DNA from 4 places in the Lysinibacillus sp. OF-1 genome. Region 3 is predicted to be linked to each of the others. Evidence: riboswitches for the same ligand, from Rfam matches in the RefSeq annotation. Region 3 holds a riboswitch; each other region holds the start of a gene.
What was found. A riboswitch is a leader RNA that binds a small molecule or an ion and turns the genes downstream of it on or off. The one in region 3 is predicted to bind S-adenosylmethionine.

Region 1 (5,328 bases), 280 kb from region 3:
TCAGCCATACCAGCCATTAAAGGACCATTAATAATATCAAGTGGCGCCTCAAAGATTTCGCGTGCAGCATCTAAATCCTCAATCAGCCCTTCTTTTGTACCTTCTAAAATATAATAAGCTAAACGACCTTCAACCGTTTTTGGTATATCCGCTTCGGTCTTTTCTTTCTTTTTATCACGATAAAAGTCTGTGAATACTGCTAATGTTTCATCATTCGTATTAAACAGTAAGTCATTTGCAAGTTTAATTTCTGCCTCTGGAATGGATGCATAACGCTCTAGTTTCTCTGTATTGACAATGGCATAATCTAAGCCGGCCTGTGTACAATGATAAAGATACACAGCATTCAGTACTTCACGGCCAACTGGTGGTAAGCCAAATGAAATATTACTTACACCCAGTACAGTTAATGTCTGTGGCATCTTTTCTTTGATTAGTCGAATTCCTTCAATTGTTTCTAGAGCCGATCCAATATACTGCTCATCACCAGTCCCTACAGGGAACATCAACGGGTCGAAAATGATATCCTCCGGTGCAAGTCCCCATTTTTCAGTTAATAATTTATAGGAACGTTCGGCAATTTCAAGCTTGCGATGACGATCAACGGCCATTCCTATTTCATCAATGGTTCCAACTACCAATGAGGCTCCATACTTCTTTACGAGTGGCATTACTGCATCAAATCGTTCTTCACCATCTTCTAGATTTATAGAGTTAATGATGGCTTTTCCTTGAGAAAATTTTAATGCTTCCTCAATGACCTTTTCATCTGTCGAGTCGATTACAAGAGGAACCTTAACCTTTTTCACAACCTCCTGCATAAAACCACGCATATCAGCTAATTCATCACGATCAGGGTTGGCTAAACAAATATCAATAACGTGTGCACCATTTTTTACTTGCGCACGTGCAATTTCTGCAGCTTCTTCAAACTTCCCATCAATGATTAAATTCTTAAATTTACGAGAGCCTATAACATTCGTTCTTTCACCAATAAATAATGGACGCATAGAATCGTCATACAATAATGGTTCGATTCCTGTTACCGCATGACCATGTGTTTTCTCTGGTATTTGGCGTGGTTTTTCATCTTTTAAAACCTCACGGATAGCTGTGATATGAGCTGGAGTCGTCCCACAACATCCACCTACAATATTAAGCCAGCCCTTTTCTGCAAAGCCTTTTAATTTTTGTGATAAAGATTCTGGTGATTCATGATAGCAACCTTCTTCATCCGGCAAGCCTGCATTCGGATAACAGCTAATATAGCCTGTGGAAAGCTCTGCTAATGAACGAATATGATCCGTCATAAACTCTGGTCCAGTCGCACAGTTTAAGCCAACGGATAGTGGTTTAATATGTTCAATAGAAATATAAAAAGCATCAATCGTTTGCCCTGCGAGTGTTGTACCCATCGGTTCAATTGTTCCTGAAATCATGACGGGTAGTTCTTTGCCAGTTGCCGCGAAAGCACGTGCTACACCTAGAGTACCTGCTTTTACGTTTAACATATCCTGACTAGTTTCTAGTAAAAGGACGTCTGCTCCTGCCTCAATTAACGCCTTCGCCTGTACATAAAAGTTTTCCTCTAGCTCATCAAATGTAATACCGCCAGTTACGGATAATGTTTTTGTTGTTGGACCCATTGCGCCAGCAACAAAGCGTGGCCAATCTGATGTTGAAAAGTTATCCACTGCTTGACGAGCAATTTCGACGGCACGTTTATTAATTTCTTCCGCTTTTGCGCCAAGATCATATTCATTTAACACAAGAGGTGTCCCGCCAAAAGTATTCGTACAAATAATATCTGCGCCTGCCTCTAAATATTTATGGTGAATTTCCTTAATTACATCAGGTCTAGTAAGCACAAGATTTTCATTACAGCCATCAAGCTCCTCCCCGCCAAAATCCTCAGCGGATAAGTTTTCGTTTTGTAGCATTGTTCCCATTGCGCCATCAAGAATTAAAATACGTTTCTCTAGTTGCTTTTCAATCAAGTGCTTAGCCATGTATACTTACCCCTTTTTTCTGTTCATCCAATTGCTCAATATATTTCATCAACTCTAATGTCACATCATAACGTAAAAATGGAGTGATAAGGTAAATGCCATTGAAATACTGTGCAGCCACCTCAACTAATTCCTTCGCAATGGCAATCCCCTCAAATGTTGCACGTTCTTTATCTTCACCACAGGCCTTCATTCTTGCTAAGGCATCTTCAGATAATTTTATGCCTGGCACCTCATGATGTAAGAATTCAGCACTTTTATAACTTGTAACGGGCATAATACCAATATAAATAGGTGCTTGCAAATGCTTGGTTGCCTCATAAATTTCCACAATTTTTTCCTTCGTATATACTGGCTGTGAAATAAAGTAGTCTGCTCCATACTCAATTTTCTTCTCTAAGCGTGCCACAGCACGATCTAATACACGGACATTTGGATTAAATGCAGCAGCTACTGAAAAATTTGCTTTTTTACGAAGTGGTTTACCTGAGAAGGAAATGCCTTGATTTAACTGCTTAATTAATTGGATCAGCTCCATTGATGAGACATCATAAACACTTGTGGCACCTGGGAAGTCCCCAACTTTTGTTGGATCACCAGTAACAGCTAACACATCATGAATTCCTAATGCATTTAACCCCATTAAATGTGATTGCAGACCGATTAAATTACGATCTCGGCATGTAATATGTGTTAGAGGACGTACACCATTAGTACTCTTCAACAATGCACCCATAGCAATATTGCTAATACGTGGAGAAGCCAGAGAATTGTCTGCCATCATGACGACATCTGCTCCTGCATCATACAATTGTTTTGCCCCTTCCAAAAAACCATCAATTTCCAGATGTCTAGGTGTATCTAGCTCTACAATGACAGAGCGTTCGCGCTTTACTTTTTCATGAAGAGGTTCATACTTCGTTGGCTCTGCTTCACGAACAATTTGAATCTTCTCCGGTTTGGCATACTTTTCATGAACTGGTGATAACTCTTCTAAATACTTCTTCGCTGCTGCTATATGCTTCGGTGTCGTACCACAACAGCCTCCAATTAAGCGTACCCCTTGATCACGTAATTCCACAGCCGCTCGACCAAAATATTCAGCTTCTGACTCATAAACGACACGACCATCTTCTAAGTCAAGGAGTGAAGCATTCGGATAAGCCGACATAAATGCCTTATCAGGAAGTTCTACACCTTCAAACGCCTGAATGGTATGGTGTGGACCTAAACGACAATTGACACCCACAATATCCGCACCAAGTTTTTCTAGCTCATGCAGGGCGTTATTTAAAGACATACCGTTTTGTAAAACACCAGGTTCGTGCATGGAAACTTGCGCAATAATCGGTAATTTTGTCTTTGTCCGTAGCATCTTTAAGGTAGCTGTTAATTCTTCAAAATCATAATAGGTTTCGAGTAAAAGGCCGTCTGGATTCCCAGCAAGTAAAACACTCGCTTGCTCCTCAATAGTTGCTAAGATTTCATCTAACGTTGCATCACTTTTACGAATACCACGAATACCACCAATTGTCCCTAAGACAAACTGACCTCCATCTGCCGCAGCTCGCTTTGCGATTGTAATCGCTGCTTCATTAAATTGTTGGACACGCGATTCTAATCCATAGCGAGCTAATTTAATGGCATTTGCACCATACGTATTCGTTTGAATGATGTCAGCACCAGCTGCAATATATTCCCTATGAATCTTTTCAATTAACTCAGGTTTCTGTACATTCATTTCCTCATGACAATACTCCAAACCATAGCCATAAAGCACTGTGCCTATTGCGCCATCTGCCGTCAATACATGCGTTTTTAACCTTTCAAGCAATCTCATTAAACTAGCCTCTCTTCCTATATCTCTGTATAATAAAAAGCCTTCTTTTATAAAAAAAGAAGGCTTTAATGACTCATCATTGTTTTTTCCTTCTCATCTTCGACTCAATGGTCTTCTGGATTTAGCACCTGACAAAAAAGTTGGTTGCTGAAGCTTCAATGGGCCAGTCCCTCTGCTTCTCTTGATAAGAATGTAGTATGAATTTTTTAAATAATTAAAAGAATCATATCGTTTACTGACGAATGAGTCAAGACTATTTCACATAACAAAGATATTTTTCACTTAAAAGCTTAGAAATTGGCTAGTTCCTTTGCAAGCTCCTCACCGATTTTTTTCCCATTTTGAATACAAGCACCAATCCCTACCCCAAAGTATGAACAACCTGCGATGGATAGATTAGGATAGTTTTCTTGTAATTCTTGAACTAAACCTTGTAATGCTTCACGGTGAGCTAGATCATATTTTGGCATTTGATCAATCCATTTTGTGACATTAATAACTGTTGGCTGTTCCTCTATTCCTAGGCTCTTGCGCACATCCTCTAAAGCAACCGCTGCTAATTCTTCGTCAGACATGGCATGGAGTTGCTCATATGCTGGATTGATGCTTTTATAAAAGAGTCGCACAAGTAATTTATGATCTCTTGATGTATGCCTCCATTTACGACTTGTCCAAGTTGCAGCATTACATGTAACGTCAGAATTATGTGAGACAATATAGCCCGTTCCATCTGCTGGCAATCTAGAGTCTGGTACATCAAAACCTAAATAGATCGTAATTGCTGAAGCTGTCGTAAATTGGTCAAAATAACGGTTTAATGATTCATCCTGTAGTAGGCCTTGAACAGCCTCATTCGGCAGTGCTAAAACGACATAATCTGTCTCGATGCTTTCACCATTAGCTAAGGCAATTGAATAGTGGTTTTCTTGCTTTTGAACATTGACAGTTGCGACACCCTTGATGATCTCTACATCAGTTAATGTTTGTTCGAGACGATCAATTAGAGAAGATAAACCGTTTTTGAACGATATAAACTTTTTATTGGCTGCTTTAGCAAATTGCTCACGATTCGCATCAAAGCCTTTTATGATACTTCCATACTCGTTCTTATAGTCAATCAAGTACGGTAAAGTAGAGGCAATCGAAAGCTGGTGTAAATCCCCTGAATAAACACCTGCAAGAACGGGTGCAATTTGATTTTTCACAAGCTCTTCCCCTAAATAATAAGTTAAAAACTCTCCAATTGAGCTTTCCTTTGTGAAGTCTTTGTTTGGTAAAGTCAAATCTTTTAATGCATCTTGTTTACCTTGCTCTGTAATCAATGTGCTTTGCTCCAAGGATGCCAAACTCATTGGTATTCCAAAAGTAGAATCTGCCGGAATGGCATGTAATTCATTATTCGTATAAATATAGGAAATACCTGTTTCGTTGTAAACTAGATTCTCCTCAAAATCAAGCTCCTGTACAAGCTCCATAACA
Region 2 (5,328 bases), 840 kb from region 3:
GAATGGATGAAACAGCAATGAATGATAAAAAAATACCCCCTCCCTTAGAATAGCTATCCACTTCAGGCAAGATAGCTATGTTAAGGAGTAGGGGGCAATAAAGGGGCGATGATTATTTCATGTTACTTTCTAAAAATTGTTGTATGGTAGCCCAGTAAAGCTCGCTTGCAACACTTTCTGCGCCACCATGCCCAGCTCCCTCAACAATCAACTTTTGCTTTGGTACATTTGCCGCTTCATATACTTCATTCAACATGGTAGATGGAACGAACGTATCGTTGTCTCCATGAATAAACAACATGGGTGTCTTCGATTTTGCCACTTGTTCAACTGCACTCGCTTCACCTAATGTATAGCCTGCTTTTAGTTTCGTCACTACAGAAGAGAAATGCATGATTGGAAATGCAGGTAAGTGAAAGATTGCTTTCAACTGATAGGAAAATTCATCCCATACTGAAGAATAGCCACAATCCTCAATGATTGCTTTAACGTTTGTTGGTAAATTCTCTCCTGAAGCCATCATGACAGTGGCTCCACCCATCGAAACACCATAAAGAACAATTTCAGCGCTCTCATTTAAGCTGACAATGTGATTGACCCATGAAACAACATCAAAACGATCATGCCAGCCCATGCCAATATAATCTCCTTCACTTTTACCATGGCCTCTCGCATCTGGAATAAGTACATGATAGCCCATATCATAAAAATGTTTAGCATACTTTGTCATTTGTGCGCCTTCGCTTGAATAGCCATGAAAGATGATAGCCCATTTGTCAGTGGGGTGATCATTTTGGATGGAGTAAGCATGGAGCTTTAGCGAATCATAGGATTGAAGCGAAGCATCTTCATATTGCTTATGAAACCATTGCTCAGTTGTTTCTTTCTCTTTAGCTTCCAGAGGATTGACAGCTATTACATTATGAGGTGCATCTAGCACTGCTGTTTTATCAGTGTCAGGATTTAATGCCAGATTATAAAAGTAATTTCCTGCAAAAAAACCAGCGCCAACAAATAAAGCTAACAACATTATAAGAATAGAAAATAGTATTTTATATTTTTTTGTCATATGTATCTCCCTAATACTAGCTACCTTCAAGGTAAAGAAAAAGAGAACGAATGAATTCGTTCCCTTTGATTCTTGTGTCTAGTCGTTATTTTAATGGGCCACCAAGTGTAGTAATGGCATCAGAAACGTTTGAGAATTTCTTGAAGTTTTCGTTGAATAAGCCTGCAAGTTCAGCAGCTTTCGCATCATATGCAGCTTTATCTGCCCATGCTTCACGAGGATTTAACACTTCTGACGGTACACCTTCAACTGCTGTTGGAATGTGTAAACCGAAGACAGCATCTTGTGTCGTTTCAACATTTGTTAATTTTCCGTCGATTGCTGCACGTACCATTGTGCGTGTGTAAGACAGCTTCATACGGCTACCTGTACCATATTCGCCACCAGTCCAACCAGTGTTCACTAGGAATACTTGTGCACCATGCTCGTCAATTTTTTGACCTAACATTTCTGCGTACACTGTTGCTGGAAGTGGAAGGAATGGAGAACCGAAGCAAGTAGAGAATACTGGTTCTGGCTCTGTTACACCGCGTTCAGTTCCAGCAAGCTTAGAAGTGAAACCGCTTAGGAAGTGATACATTGCTTGCTCTTTTGTTAATTTACTGATTGGAGGTAATACGCCAAACGCATCAGCTGTTAGGAAGATGATTGTTTTTGGATGACCTGCAACAGAAGGATCAACAATATTTTCGATGTATTGGATTGGATAAGCTACACGTGTATTTTCTGTTAATGAACCATCATCATAGTCACAAATACGAGTTTCTGGATCAACAGCTACGTTTTCTAAAACAGAACCGAAGCGGATTGCATTGTAGATTTCTGGTTCTTTCTCAGCAGAAAGGTTGATTGTTTTTGCATAGCAGCCACCCTCAATGTTGAATACACCATTATCAGACCAGCCGTGTTCATCGTCACCAATTAGCTTACGATCTGGATCAGCGGATAATGTCGTTTTACCAGTACCAGATAGACCGAAGAATAATGCCACATCGCCAGCTTCACCAACGTTTGCTGAACAGTGCATTGAAAGGATACCTTGCTGTGGTAATAAGTAGTTCATGATACCAAAAATAGATTTTTTCATTTCACCAGCATATTCAGTACCACCGATTAAGATCATTTTCTTTTCAAGTGATACAATGATGAAAGTTTCAGAAGCAGTACCATCAACTGCAGGGTCTGCTTTAAAGTTAGGAGCAGAGATGACAGTGAAGTCTGCAACATGAGAAGCTAATTCTTCTTCAGTTGGACGGATAAATAATTGATGAGCAAAAAGGTTGTGCCAAGCGTATTCATTAATTACTTGGATGCTTAATTGTGAATCTTTGTCAGCACCTGCGAAGCCTTTAAATACGAATAACTCGTCACGTTCTTTTAAATATTTTATTACTTTTACATATAAGTTATCGAACACTTCAGAAGAAATCGGTTGGTTGACTTTACCCCAGTCAATTTGATCTTTTGTGCTTTCTTCTTCTACCGTATATTTATCTTTAGGTGAACGACCAGTGTATTTGCCAGTTTCTGCACGAACTGCGCCATCTACTGTTAACATTGCTTCACCACGAGATGTAGCTTTTTCTGCTAATTGTGGTACTGAAAGTTGAACATTAATGTTACCGCCGTTTAATAATTCCTTCAGTTCGTTTGCAATTTCTACTGAATTCATCGATTAAATACCATCCTTTTTTATAGTATTCCCTTGATTTAGAGGGATTTTTTCTTAATTTCAAAAATAGTATAACACAATTGCTTAAATAATCTATACTAATTAAGAAATTATTTTAGAGTTTTTATCACTTTTCAATAAACTGACAAAAAATAATGTTTTTCGAGTAGAATCCGATCAATCCTACTGTAATTAGGCGCAAAAATTGAGCCACACATATGTTACCACAAGTAGCTAGGTATGTTGTAGGGATTAATTTGCTTCTATTTACATCATCATCCAAGTATGAAAAGTTTTTGTGTAATCAGTTCCTTCCTTTCTATACAGTAATACATAAGAAAATATTTGACAACGTTCAACCTTTTCAGTAACATGAAAATGAACGGATACTCTTATCCCGAGCTGGTGGAGGGTCAGGCCCTGTGAAACCCGGCAACCTGCATGTTTTATTTCACAGCATGCGTTGGTGCCAACCTGATGCAAGGGAACATCCCTTGAACGATAAGAGTGAAAGGTTACGAAGTCATTATTCCTTTCCTCATGTGCAGTAACGTGAGTAAAGGATTTTTTTATTGCTAAAAAAGAATGTAAAGGTAAGTATATGTAGTTCTTTCCTTATTATAATGACAGATCTTTCGAAATCCTCGTGTTAAAAGCAGCAGTAACGGCTTGAGAGTTCAATCCTTAGGAGCGGACTTGACATGGGTAATGAGTACCGTATTCATACACAACTACTTTTTGTAAGAGTAATAGGAGGAAAACCAAATGACAAACCGTCGACTGTTTACATCAGAGAGTGTAACAGAAGGACATCCAGATAAGATTTGTGACCAAATCTCGGATGCCATTTTAGATGCTATTTTAGCAGAAGATCCAAATGCACGTGTAGCGTGTGAAACAACTGTCACAACAGGATTAGTATTAGTAGCAGGAGAAATAACTACTTCTACTTACGTTGATATTAAAGGTATCGTTCGTGATACTGTAGCAGAAATTGGCTATACACGTGGTAAATATGGCTTTGATGCTGAAAATCTAGCGGTGCTTGTAGCTATTGGCGAACAATCGCCTGATATTGCACAAGGTGTTGACCAAGCTTTAGAGGCTCGTGAAGGCTCTATGACAGATGCTGATATTGAAGCAATTGGTGCTGGTGACCAAGGTCTAATGTTTGGTTATGCATGTAATGAAACACCTGAACTAATGCCATTGCCAATCAGCTTAGCACATAAATTAGCACGCCGATTAACAGAAGTTCGTAAATCAGGTGAATTAGCGTATTTACGTCCTGATGGAAAAACACAAGTAACGATTGAATATGATGACAATAATGTACCTGTGCGAGTGGATACAATTGTTATTTCAACACAACATGATGAAGAAGCAACACTTGAACAAATTCAAGCTGATCTGAAAGAATTTGTTATTGCACCCGTTGTGCCAAGTGAATTATTAGATGCAAACACGAAATACTTTATTAACCCGACTGGCCGTTTTGTTATCGGTGGACCTAAAGGGGACGCTGGTTTAACAGGACGTAAAATCATTGTTGATACATACGGTGGTTATGCACGTCACGGTGGTGGCGCATTCTCTGGTAAGGATGCAACAAAGGTAGACCGTTCAGCGGCTTATGCGGCACGTTATGTAGCAAAAAACATTGTAGCAGCTGGCTTGGCAGAACGCGCTGAGGTACAACTTGCCTATGCGATTGGTGTGGCTCAACCAGTTTCCATTGCGGTTGACACATTTGGTACAGGTAAAGTGAAAGAAAGCGCAATCGTAGAGTGGGTACGTGAGCTATTTGATTTACGTCCAGCAGGTATTATTAAAATGCTAGATTTACGTCGTCCGATTTATAAACAAACGGCAGCTTATGGTCATTTTGGTCGTACAGATTTAAATGTACCATGGGAACAAATCGATAAAGCAGATGCTCTACGAGAAAAGGCACATCTATAAACTATTGAGCTAAAGTAATGAATACATTAGAAAATTATTCTAATGTATTAAAAAGGAAAGGGGCAATATTGTCCCCTTTGTTTTACAAAAAATCCCTCGCTACGATCCGTGAACATTTTGGTTACACGGAAATGCGAGGTATTTTTTTCGTTAATATTGAATTTTTGTGTATATTGTTTACTTCTGAAGGGATTTATAATATTGTCCTTTTTCTGCATATTCGCGCACGATACGTTCCATATCCTCTTTATCTTCTGCATTTAATTCACGGACTACTTTTGCCGGACGACCTAATGCTAAACTATTCGGAGGAATGACTTTACCAGGAGGTACTAGGCTTCCTGCCCCAATAAATGCACCCTCTCCAATCTCTGCCCCGTCTAATATAATGGAGCCCATACCAATTAAAGCATTTTTGCGAATTGTACAGCTATGTAAAGTGACTTGGTGTCCAACTGTTACCTCATCTTCAATAATTAGCGGAAATTTTGGGCTTTGATGTAAGCAACAAAGATCTTGGATACTGACACGTTTCCCAATAATGGTTGGGGAAACATCACCACGAATGACCGTATTAAACCAAATGGTTGTTTCAGCACCAATTGTTACGTCGCCCGTAACAGTT
Region 3 (5,328 bases):
AAATTCAATTATAAAGGGGTGAATCATCAATGGGTAACTTAACACATGTCTATACGTTACAAACTATTTCTTATGTGATTCAATCAACGAACAAGCAGCAGTTTAATAGTGATTTCTATACACTTTTCATCGTAATGAGTGGCAGCGGAAAGCTAGAAATAGATCATAACACCATTCATCTTAGTGAAGAAAAGTGCATATCGATTCCTCCTAATAACACGGCTAATATACGCATTCAAAACGAGCACCTTTGTTTTTATCAATTACAGTTCAACATTGTCCATCTTTGCAATAAACAGACTACTAGCCCTTTTAAGCGTGTCAAAGAGCAACGTCTTCTCCCCTTTTCGCAATGTCGTAGACTGCTAGAAGCCATTTATCAGAACCGTCTAGCGGAGGATGAGCACACCATCTTTGAGCAGCATGTACACTTTCAAGAGCTGATGTTATTGCTCTTACATCAAACAATACCCAAGCTGGTGCAAAAAAATGATCGTCAATCTGTTGAGCAATCCATTAACTATTTGCATAAACATTTTGAAAAAGAGTGGACTGTCGAGCAGTTGGCAGAGCTAGCTGATGTTCCAAGATGGAATTATACCCGTATGTTCAAAGAGATTACAGGGCAAATCCCTCTTCACTATTTAAATAACATTCGCATTGAAAAAGCCAAGCAATTATTAATGACAACAAATGATCGGGTATTTGAAATTAGTCAGTCTATCGGATTTAATAATGAGTATTATTTCAATCGTCGTTTTAAAGAACATGTCGGCATCTCTCCAGGACAATATCGAAGAAACCAAAGCAGCAATCTACGTGTATTTGCACCATTCTTAGAAGATTTCTTTGTCGCCCTTGGGATTACACCAATTGCTCAATTCAGTCATCCAAAATGGGGAAAACAAGACTATTTAGGTCTACAAGAAGTGCCTGATATCGATGTACAAAATGGAGAAATGGATCGACTCCTTCACTATAAACCAACATTAATTATGCTAGATGCAGGTATAGAGCGATGGGAATCCTGTCATCATTTAAATGAAGTAGCTCCCATCTGTCATATCTCACATCCTGGAGAGAACTGGCAGTCTACTTTGTTTAAGATTGCTGATTTAACAGGAAAAACCGCCTTGATGCAAGACGTGATCCTACAATATGAGGATAAGGTACAGCAAGCAAAAGGAATTCTTAGTAAATCCGTTTATGGGCAAAGTGTGGCATTTCTTCGCATTTCAGCCATTGGCATTACTCTATATGCGGGTCCTGAATGTGGCTATACGGGGCCAATTTTATATCGTGACCTCGGTTTAATGCCACATCCACTTGTCTGGAGTATTCCGCACAATCAACGTAAAGCACCACTGACATTTGATCAATTGCTGCAATTAGATGCGGATCATTTATTTATTACTTTTGATAAACAACATTCCATTTACGAGAACGAGGAGCGTACGATTTTAAAAACTTCTATGTGGAAAAATCTAGCTGCAGTTAAAACCAACTGTGTATATGAAGTGGATTTTTTAACATGGATGAATTACGGTATTCTGTCTCATAGTAAAAAAATTGATGATGTCTTACATGTTCTCGGCTAAAAGAGGAAGCTCACTTTGGCTTCCTTTTTAAATGATTAGGACAGACATTGCACTGCAAAATAACACCTAAAGACGTTTAGCTACATAAGATAAGATATCAGCTATAGGATAGGAGGAATTACATTGTATTACAATCCTTATCCGTACTTTGTTCATCCTTATCATTACCCAACGTCGCCACTTGCCCAGCAGCTTGCCGTTAGACCTATTCCTCAACATTTAGCAATGCCGAACACTACCCCCTTTCCACCTGTCGACACACATAAATTAAAAATGTCAGCTACACGGATAAAGGCGATCATGCAACAGGCTCAATTGCTTACGGATAAAATTGATAGCTCTCAACAATTTGCACATGATCTAATGAATGCTGCACAGCTTTCAAATAAAACAGAGGTTGATAAATTAATCACATCAACAGGCATTACGATGAAATTTGATGCAAATTATACACCAGACAATTTCAGAATACGTCTTATGGATAATGGTTGTTGTGGCATAACCATAAATTTAAGTTGGTAAAAAAATTTACCCTTATATCTCTATCGAACTTGTAAACTATAAAATTCTATGCTAAAGTGTTTTTATTATTATTTCTGAAAATTCTTATATCACTTTTCTTATCGAGAGAGACGGAGGGATTGGCCCGATGAAGTCTCAGCAACCAGCTCAACAGTATGGTGCTAATTCCAATTGGCAAAATTTTAAGCCTGAAAGATGAGAAGAAGAACTACCGTTGCTTATTCTGGAGTCCTCTTCTAAGGGGACTCTTTTTTATGTTCTACTAATTTTAACAGAAAGCAGTGAAATCAATGTCAAACCAACTTTTACAAGCATTACAATTATTAAAATCAAAACAATGGGTTGATTTAACACATACATTCGGCCCTAATTCCCCACATTTTTTTATGTTTGAAGATGCTAAATTTGAAACATTATTCTCTCATGATGACGGGTTCTTCGCACAACAATTCACGTTCCCAGGACAATATGGCACACATATCGACCCACCCATTCATTTTGTGCGAGACTCCCGCTATCTAGAAGAATTAGAACTAAAAGAACTAGTTCTTCCTCTTGTCGTTATTGATAAATCACGAGAAGCTGCTAGCAATCATGACTTCTCGCTAAGTGTGCAAGATATTTTTGATTTTGAAGCACAACATGGAGTAATTGAAGCAGGTACCTTTGTAGCGCTACGTACGGATTGGAGTAAGCGCTGGCCAGATAAAGAGGCATTTAGTAACCAAGATATGGATGGACATAACCATATACCAGGCTGGGGCTTAGAGGCATTACAATTTTTATTGAAGGAACGTCAAATAAGTGCACTTGGCCATGAAACATTTGATACTGATTCAGCCGCTGATTTTCACAAAAATGGTAAGCTAGACGGCGAATACTTCGTGCTTGAACAAAACATCTATCAAATTGAGTTGATGACTAACTTGGACAAGCTACCTGCGAAGGGGGCAATTATCTTCAATATCGTCCCTAAGCCTGAAAAGGCATCTGGATTCCCTGTACGCTCATTTGCTATTTTGCCATAACACAAAGGTCTGTACGATTCATATGTTGAATCATACAGACCTTTATTTTCGTATATTTCTTTTTTTGAATAGATAGTAAACGATGAGCATTACGAGGCCAAACAATAGGATGAGATAAATACTATAATGGGATAAATAATAACCAACAAACCGCCACTTCTCCCCAAGCATCCTCCCTAACGTTATAAATGTGAAAGTCCAGATAAATGCCCCTGTATAGGCAAAAAAAGCAAACTTTCTATATGGATAATTATTAATTGCCGCAATATAGGCTGTCAGATGTCGTACACCAGGTATAAAATAGCCTATTAATAATAAAGTTGGCCCAATTTTAGTAAACAGTTGTTTTGTAAAATCAATTTTTTGCTCCGTAATATGAATTTTGGGTCCATATTTCTGCAATAATGGTAAGCCAAAACGATAGCCGATATAGTAGCTTAAGGTAATACCGCCAACTGCACCAATCATTGCACTTACTAAAGCGGGAATGTGTTCAAGGCTTTCTATATAAACGCTGTAGCCAACATATGTTAGAAAGACCTCATCAGGAAGTGGCAACCCAACAATGCCTCCAATTAGGATCACGATAATACCCAAATACCCGTAATGTTCAATTAGAGATTGCACATGATGTGCCATATAACATCCCACCCAAAATTTATTAAAACGCATTGATTAACAAGTTCCTTCAATAGATCTAAGAGAACCTGAGGCATCGACTTTAAGACCTTCAGCAGCTTTATATCATTTGAAACTGCCGTAAAGCAAAGTCAATACCACCTTCAGTGGAACTCTTTGTAACAAAATTCGCAACTGCTTTTAGAGCTGCACTACCATTTCCCATAGCAATACCTAGCCCTACATGCTCTAACATATCAATATCATTATCCCCATCTCCAAAAGCAATAGCATTTTCAGGATCAATGTTAAAATGGTCTAGTACCGCTTTAACAGCTATCGATTTGGCAACATCCTGCTGTAATACATTCACAATATAAGGATGCCATCGCTGCCAAAATATATGCGGAAATTGGCTAGCATATCTTTTTTCAGCCTCCTCATCTGCATATAGACACATGAGAAAAACTTCTTCATCCACAATTTTTTCATTCACAACCGGAAAATTTCGTAAAGATAGAGTTGCCTGCATCGCATTGAAAGCAGCTGGATGCTGAATGCCATTCATCGATAGTTGCTCTGTAAAAAATGTGAGGCTATGCTGCTGTTCACGTGCAAAAGCTTGTACATTTTGAATTATGTATGATTAAATCCTTGTGTTTCACATATGCCCCATTTGCTGTAATAAAGGTTTCAATCCCTAGCGCTTGTATCTCCTGACACATCGATAAAGGTCTTCCTGTAGCCGCTACAAGGTGAATTCCTCTCTCCTGCAAAAGTTGAATGGCCTGCTTTGTGCTTTCTTCCACACAGCCATCTTCGTAATTAATCAGTGTTCCATCCACATCAAAAAATATGATATTATAATTCATCTTAAGCCGCCTTTATAAAACAGTACTTTAGAATCACAAACATTTAATTCATTCCTTATACTTAATGAAAAGTATGAAAGTATTTTGACAAACTTTCAGCAAACTCTATAACTTACATTAACAGCACCGATAAATACTATTACAAGCATAGATTTAATGACAATTAACTATAAAACAGATGAATATTTTTATTTTAATAATTCTAAAGGAGTATACCAAAGAACACAGAATTGTTAAAATAAAAGATATCTACTTAAATACATTGAACGATAAACATTTACGTATAAATAGAGCAAAAGAAACAAAATTTTAGAGCCTGCAAAGGAGTTGATTCTTATGGCATTTAACATTTACTACTATGAAAGTAGTGTAGATTGTAAATTTTGCAAAAAGCATTTTACAACTTATAAAGTACGCCCTAATCGATATAAAATCATCGAGGAGCAAACAGATTTCATGCCTGTTTATGATGGCTTAAATCCTTTGCTGTATGAGGTTGCTGTTTGTCCCCATTGCGGCTATGCCTACCATAAGTCTATGACACGGACATATGGACCTTTCATGCAACTCATTGATGAAATTTACATTAAAGAGCTCCAGAAGCCGATGGATATTTGTCAGGAACGTACAATCGATGATGCCATTGTCAGTTTTAAGCTTGCTTATTTGGTATCACGTGCTTCCATGGAG
Region 4 (5,328 bases), 710 kb from region 3:
AAAAGGAAGCAAAAGACACAATTCTTGCTTCAGCAGATGGCGATGCAGCACGTATGACATTATCTGCACTTCGTAAATTAACACGCAATAATCCTTATAACTTAATTGCGAAGAAACGTGAAGCTTCTGTTAAACTAATCGAAGCTGAAAAATATATTGTTTAATAGCATACACTTTCACTTAGCTATCTGTAAGAGGATAGCTAGGTTTTTTTATGAGAGATGGATAGAAGCTTGAAACTGACGGATAGAACAGCTAGATTGACGGATAAAATGGAGAAAGTGATGAATAGAACAGCAAAACGGATGGTTAGGCTTACGAAAATGAGAGAAGTTCCACCATTCGAAACAATTATGATGGTATACTACAGAAAAAGACAGTAGAGGAGCATTTTAATGACGATTCAATTTATCCATTATCCGAAATGTACGACATGTAAAAAAGCACAAAAGTGGTTAAATGATCATGAGGTTTCCTATGAAGAGGTACACATTGTAGAGCAATCGCCAACAAAGGATGAAATAAAAGCCATTTGGCAAGCCAGTGGACTGCCTTTGAAGAAATTTTTTAATACATCGGGTATGAAATATCGTGAGCTTGGTTTAAAGGACAAGCTAGCGGAAATGACTGAAGATGAGCAGCTGGGGCTACTTGCTTCTGATGGGATGTTAATCAAACGTCCAATCGTAACGGATGGCCAAAAAGTAACGCTAGGGTTTAAAGAATCAGATTTTGAGCAAACTTGGAAATAGCCGTATTTAAACAGGATCGAACGACTCTTCTAACCGAGATAAAGTCACCGGCAGATGTCACAAATTTTTAACAGAGATGTATTTCAAGTAACTTGAAAAAATTGTGGACTGCAATTAAGCTGGCACGTAATTGAATCTTGTTTTTATAGGAGAAGTATGGCACACTGAAAGTGAATATATTACATATTTATGGAGGGGTTTTTTGCATGAGCACACCTAAAGACTTACGTTATTCTGAAGAACATGAATGGGTAAAAACAGAAGATGGAAAAGTACGTATTGGTATTACTCACTTCGCACAATCTGAATTAGGAGATATCGTTTTCGTTGAGCTTCCACAAGTTGGCGACGAAATCAAAACAGATGATCCATTCGGTAGCGTAGAATCAGTTAAAACTGTTTCTGAATTGTATGCACCAATCTCAGGTACTGTAGTTGAAGTAAATGCAGATTTAGAAGATAGCCCAGAATTCGTTAATGAATCACCATATGAAAAAGCATGGATGATCGTTGTGGAGCCTGCTGATGCATCAGAAGTTGAAAAACTAATGACAGCAGAGCAATACGAAGAAATGATCGCTGAATAAGACAAGCTATAATCGAAAAACGTCGGAAACTACCGGCGTTTTTTGTTATATAATGACTTATAATGGGGATGTCTAAATGGAGGTGGCGTAATGTTCGAGGGAAAATGCTTAATAGTAGAAGGACGCTCAGATAAGCTACAAATTGAGCCAATTTTAAATGAGAATGTTACAATACTATGTACGAATGGTACAATTGGTGTGCATCAATTAGAAGAGCTGCTCGATCCCTATGAGAGCTGTGAGCTATTTACTTTTTTTGATGCAGATACTTCAGGCGATAAGCTACGTGCATTAATGGACAGACATTATCCAGAGGCAGAGCATTTACGTACAATGCCAACCTATAAGGAAGTAGAGACGACACCAAGAAAAGTGTTAGCGATGATATTACTGCGTGCACATTTTTCAATCCATAATGAATATATTTTGTAAGGTTGCGTGAGGAAATGGAAGAATGGTCAAAAGAGCAGTGGGAAACGGCTAAACAGTCTGGACAGAAAGCTGCATTTTATTTATATACACCGATGTGTGGAACGTGTGCAGTGGCATCTAAAATGATGGCCATTATTGAACAATTACTGCCACAGCTACCAATAGGTAAAGCGAATATAAATTTTTTAGAGTATGTTGCTGTTGAGCACCAAATTGAAAGTGTTCCGTGTTTACTTGTTAGTGATGGCGGAAAAGTGACAGATAAGATTTATGCTTTTCAATCCGTACCATTTTTATACGAATTGTTAAAAAAATCAATTGACTGAACTTTACTAGCGTGGTAAAGTATCAAATATATTACTAAAACATTAAATATATCGAACTCTTATAAAGAGTGGCGGAGGGAAGTGCCCTATGAAGCCCGGCAACCATCACAAAGTGAAAAGGTGCCAAATCACTCAAAGATTTTTCTTTGAAAGATGAGAGAACGGTTTAACGTTATTATACGTGACCCCTTCTACTTGTCTGTGAGTGAAGGGGTTTTCTATATGAGAAAAGGAGTATTCGCTATGATCCAGCTTCAAAATATTACGAAGAAGTACAAAACAGCAAATGGCGAATTAACGGCAGTCAAAGACGTCAACCTTACCATTAATAAAGGTGAAATTTTTGGCATTATCGGCTATAGTGGCGCTGGTAAGAGTACCATGATTCGTTTATTAAACGGTTTAGAGAAACCGACAACAGGAACAGTAACGGTGAACAGTCAAGAATTTTCATCGATTAAAGGGCAAAAGCTTAGAGCAGCTAGACAAAAGGTAAGTATGATTTTCCAACATTTCAATTTACTTTGGTCTAGAACAGTTGCCGAAAATATTGCATTTCCTCTAGAAATAGCAGGTGTTTCAAAGGCTCAACGTGAAGCACGAGTGAAGGAATTAATTGCACTTGTTGGTCTAGAGGGACGTGACAGGGCATATCCATCCCAGCTTTCTGGTGGACAAAAGCAGCGTGTAGGGATTGCCCGTGCATTAGCGAATAATCCAGAGGTTTTACTATGTGATGAGGCGACTTCCGCACTCGATCCTGAAACGACGGATGCCATTCTTGATTTACTCGTTGATATCAATGAACGTTTAGGCTTAACAATCGTTTTGATTACCCATGAAATGCATGTCATCCGCAAAATTTGTCATCGTGTAGCGGTCATGGAGGCAGGCGAAATAGTGGAACGTGGTGAGGTATTGCAAGTTTTCCAAGCACCACAAGCGGCTATTACTAAAAAATTCGTATCTCAGATTACGGATACAAAGGAAACACAGGATACGGTGGCACAAATCAAAACAAATTATCCAACTGGACAACTTGTCAAACTGATTTTTGTTGGTGAAAAGACCGAGCAGCCGGTTATCTCACATCTTGTGAAACAATTTGATGTAGAAGTAAGCATTGTTCATGGTAATATTTCGCAAACGAAAAACGGTGCATACGGTACACTGATTGTGCAAATTGATGGCTCGAAAACAAATGTGGCTGAAGCCCTTCGTTATTTAAATACAGTCGAAGTACAAACGGAGGTGATCGCAAATGCTAACTAATCTTTTTCCAAACGTAGACTGGGAAAATATGTGGCAAGCTATGTATGAAACATTGTACATGACGGCAATTTCTACAGTTGTCACATTTATTCTTGGGTTAGTCATTGGGATCGTTCTATTTTTAACAAGCCCTAATCAGCTATGGGCTAATAAAATGGTTAACTTTTTAACGGGTTCAATCGTTAATATTTTCCGCTCCATCCCATTTATCGTGTTAATTATTTTATTAATTCCATTTACGAAATTCTTACTTGGTACGATTCGGGGAGCAAATGCGGCATTACCTGCTCTAATTATCGGTGCAGCCCCGTTCTACGCTCGTATGGTATTGATTGCGTTACGTGAAATAGATAAAGGTGTCATTGAAGCAGCCCGTTCAATGGGGGCAAAAACATCCACAATTATTTGGAAAGTACTGATCCCTGAATCTTTACCAGCACTAATTTCAGGAATTACTGTAACGGCTGTTGCCCTCGTTGGTTATACTGCAATGGCAGGGATTATCGGTGCAGGTGGTCTTGGTAACTTAGCTTTCCTAGACGGCTTCCAACGAAATCGCCAAGATGTGACATTAATGGCAACTATTTTGATCTTAGTAGTTGTATTTATCATTCAATGGATTGGTGATCTCATAACGGTGAAGATCGATAAACGTTAGTAAGACTAAAAGAGGTTAATCCGGTTCTAACCGCTAACATATTTGAAACAAATAAAAGGGAGTGTCATAAATGAAAAAGTTATTAGCAGGATTATTTTTATCTATACTTGTACTAGCATTAGCAGCTTGTGGTACAGATAAAAAAGAAGATGCCAATTCAGCATCTGATCAAACAGATAGTAAAGACAATGTAACATTAAAAGTAGGTGCTTCTAATACACCACACGCAGTTATCCTAGATAAAGCAAAATCAATTTTAGCTAAAGAAGGCATCGACCTTGAAATTGAAACTTATACAGATTATGTTCTTCCAAACCAAGATCTAGATTCAAAAATACTTGATGCAAACTATTTCCAACATATTCCATACTTAGAGCTGCAAATTAAAGATAATGGCTATGATTTCGTGAATGCTGGTGGCGTTCATATTGAACCAATCGGTATTTACTCAAAAAAATATAAAACTTTAGAAGATCTGCCTGAAGGCGCAACAATCTTACTTTCTAACTCAGTATCAGACCACGGTCGTATGCTATCATTACTGGAAGCTAAAGGCTTAATTAAATTAAAAGAAGGTATTGATAAAACGGCAGCAGAAATAAAGGATATTGAAGAAAATCCTAAAAACTTTAAATTCGATGCGAATACTGCACCAGAAATGCTTGTACAAATGTATGAAAATGATGAGGGCGATGCAGTACTTATCAACTCTAACTTTGCGATCGATAATGGTTTAAATCCAATCGAAGATGCTATTTCTCTTGAAGACAAAGAATCTCCATATGTGAATATTATCGCAGTACGTGCAGGCGACGAAACAAGACCAGAAATTAAAAAATTATTAGAAGTATTAACTTCTAAAGAAATCCAAGACTTCATTTTAGAAGAATGGAAAGGTGCAGTAGTACCAGTACAATAATTAAAAGGGTAAGTGAGTGATCTAACTCACTTACTTTTTTATTAGCCCCCTCAAGTATCGCTCATTAATGATACTTGAGGGGGCTATTTTTATTGCAATTATTAAAAAATGTTGATTTACCAATAATTAACATAATTTAGTGTTGATTTTTTTAGAGTTAGAAAGTAATTCTGAAATTATTTGTTAAATAGGATGAACATTATTGCACAAATATTATTAAATTACATAAAATGTAGGTGTTTATGAGTATATTTTATGATTGTTTAGAAATTGTTTAGTTATAATTAGTACTATATAAATGTTGATGAAGTTTTTTTGAGTTAAATTTATTTTTTTAATCTATTTTGACTAGAAAAATCATACGTAAGTATGTAGCGATGAA

Region 1: linked by a shared signal. The riboswitch ahead of NV349_RS20310 (bifunctional homocysteine S-methyltransferase/methylenetetrahydrofolate reductase) and the one ahead of NV349_RS21675 (cyclase family protein) in region 3 are both predicted to bind S-adenosylmethionine.
Region 2: linked by a shared signal. The riboswitch ahead of metK (methionine adenosyltransferase) and the one ahead of NV349_RS21675 (cyclase family protein) in region 3 are both predicted to bind S-adenosylmethionine.
Region 4: linked by a shared signal. The riboswitch ahead of NV349_RS18235 (methionine ABC transporter ATP-binding protein) and the one ahead of NV349_RS21675 (cyclase family protein) in region 3 are both predicted to bind S-adenosylmethionine.

The regions. Positions count from the first base shown of each region.
Region 1 covers NZ_CP102798.1:4,140,948-4,146,275, forward strand. The annotation lists gene metH (methionine synthase) at 1-2,009, opposite strand, end outside; gene NV349_RS20310 (bifunctional homocysteine S-methyltransferase/methylenetetrahydrofolate reductase) at 2,002-3,849, opposite strand; SAM riboswitch class I at 3,940-4,040, opposite strand; gene NV349_RS20315 (protoporphyrinogen oxidase) at 4,140-5,328, opposite strand, start outside.
Region 2 covers NZ_CP102798.1:3,579,119-3,584,446, reverse strand. The annotation lists gene NV349_RS17435 (alpha/beta hydrolase family protein) at 1-21, shown strand, start outside; gene NV349_RS17430 (alpha/beta hydrolase) at 113-1,069, opposite strand; gene pckA (phosphoenolpyruvate carboxykinase (ATP)) at 1,155-2,741, opposite strand; SAM riboswitch class I at 3,131-3,249, shown strand; gene metK (methionine adenosyltransferase) at 3,507-4,703, shown strand; gene NV349_RS17415 (gamma carbonic anhydrase) at 4,881-5,328, opposite strand, start outside.
Region 3 covers NZ_CP102798.1:4,419,841-4,425,168, forward strand. The annotation lists gene NV349_RS21665 (helix-turn-helix domain-containing protein) at 30-1,598, shown strand; gene NV349_RS21670 (YuzC family spore coat inner layer protein) at 1,722-2,120, shown strand; SAM riboswitch class I at 2,216-2,322, shown strand; gene NV349_RS21675 (cyclase family protein) at 2,411-3,148, shown strand; gene NV349_RS21680 (DedA family protein) at 3,191-3,787, opposite strand; partial or broken gene NV349_RS21685 (Cof-type HAD-IIB family hydrolase) at 3,888-4,638, opposite strand; gene NV349_RS21690 (DUF2225 domain-containing protein) at 4,975-5,328, shown strand, end outside.
Region 4 covers NZ_CP102798.1:3,709,956-3,715,283, reverse strand. The annotation lists gene NV349_RS18260 (acyl-CoA dehydrogenase FadE) at 1-164, shown strand, start outside; gene NV349_RS18255 (arsenate reductase family protein) at 396-752, shown strand; gene gcvH (glycine cleavage system protein GcvH) at 959-1,339, shown strand; gene NV349_RS18245 (toprim domain-containing protein) at 1,430-1,771, shown strand; gene NV349_RS18240 (thioredoxin family protein) at 1,786-2,097, shown strand; SAM riboswitch class I at 2,154-2,257, shown strand; gene NV349_RS18235 (methionine ABC transporter ATP-binding protein) at 2,341-3,369, shown strand; gene NV349_RS18230 (methionine ABC transporter permease) at 3,359-4,027, shown strand; gene NV349_RS18225 (MetQ/NlpA family ABC transporter substrate-binding protein) at 4,098-4,946, shown strand.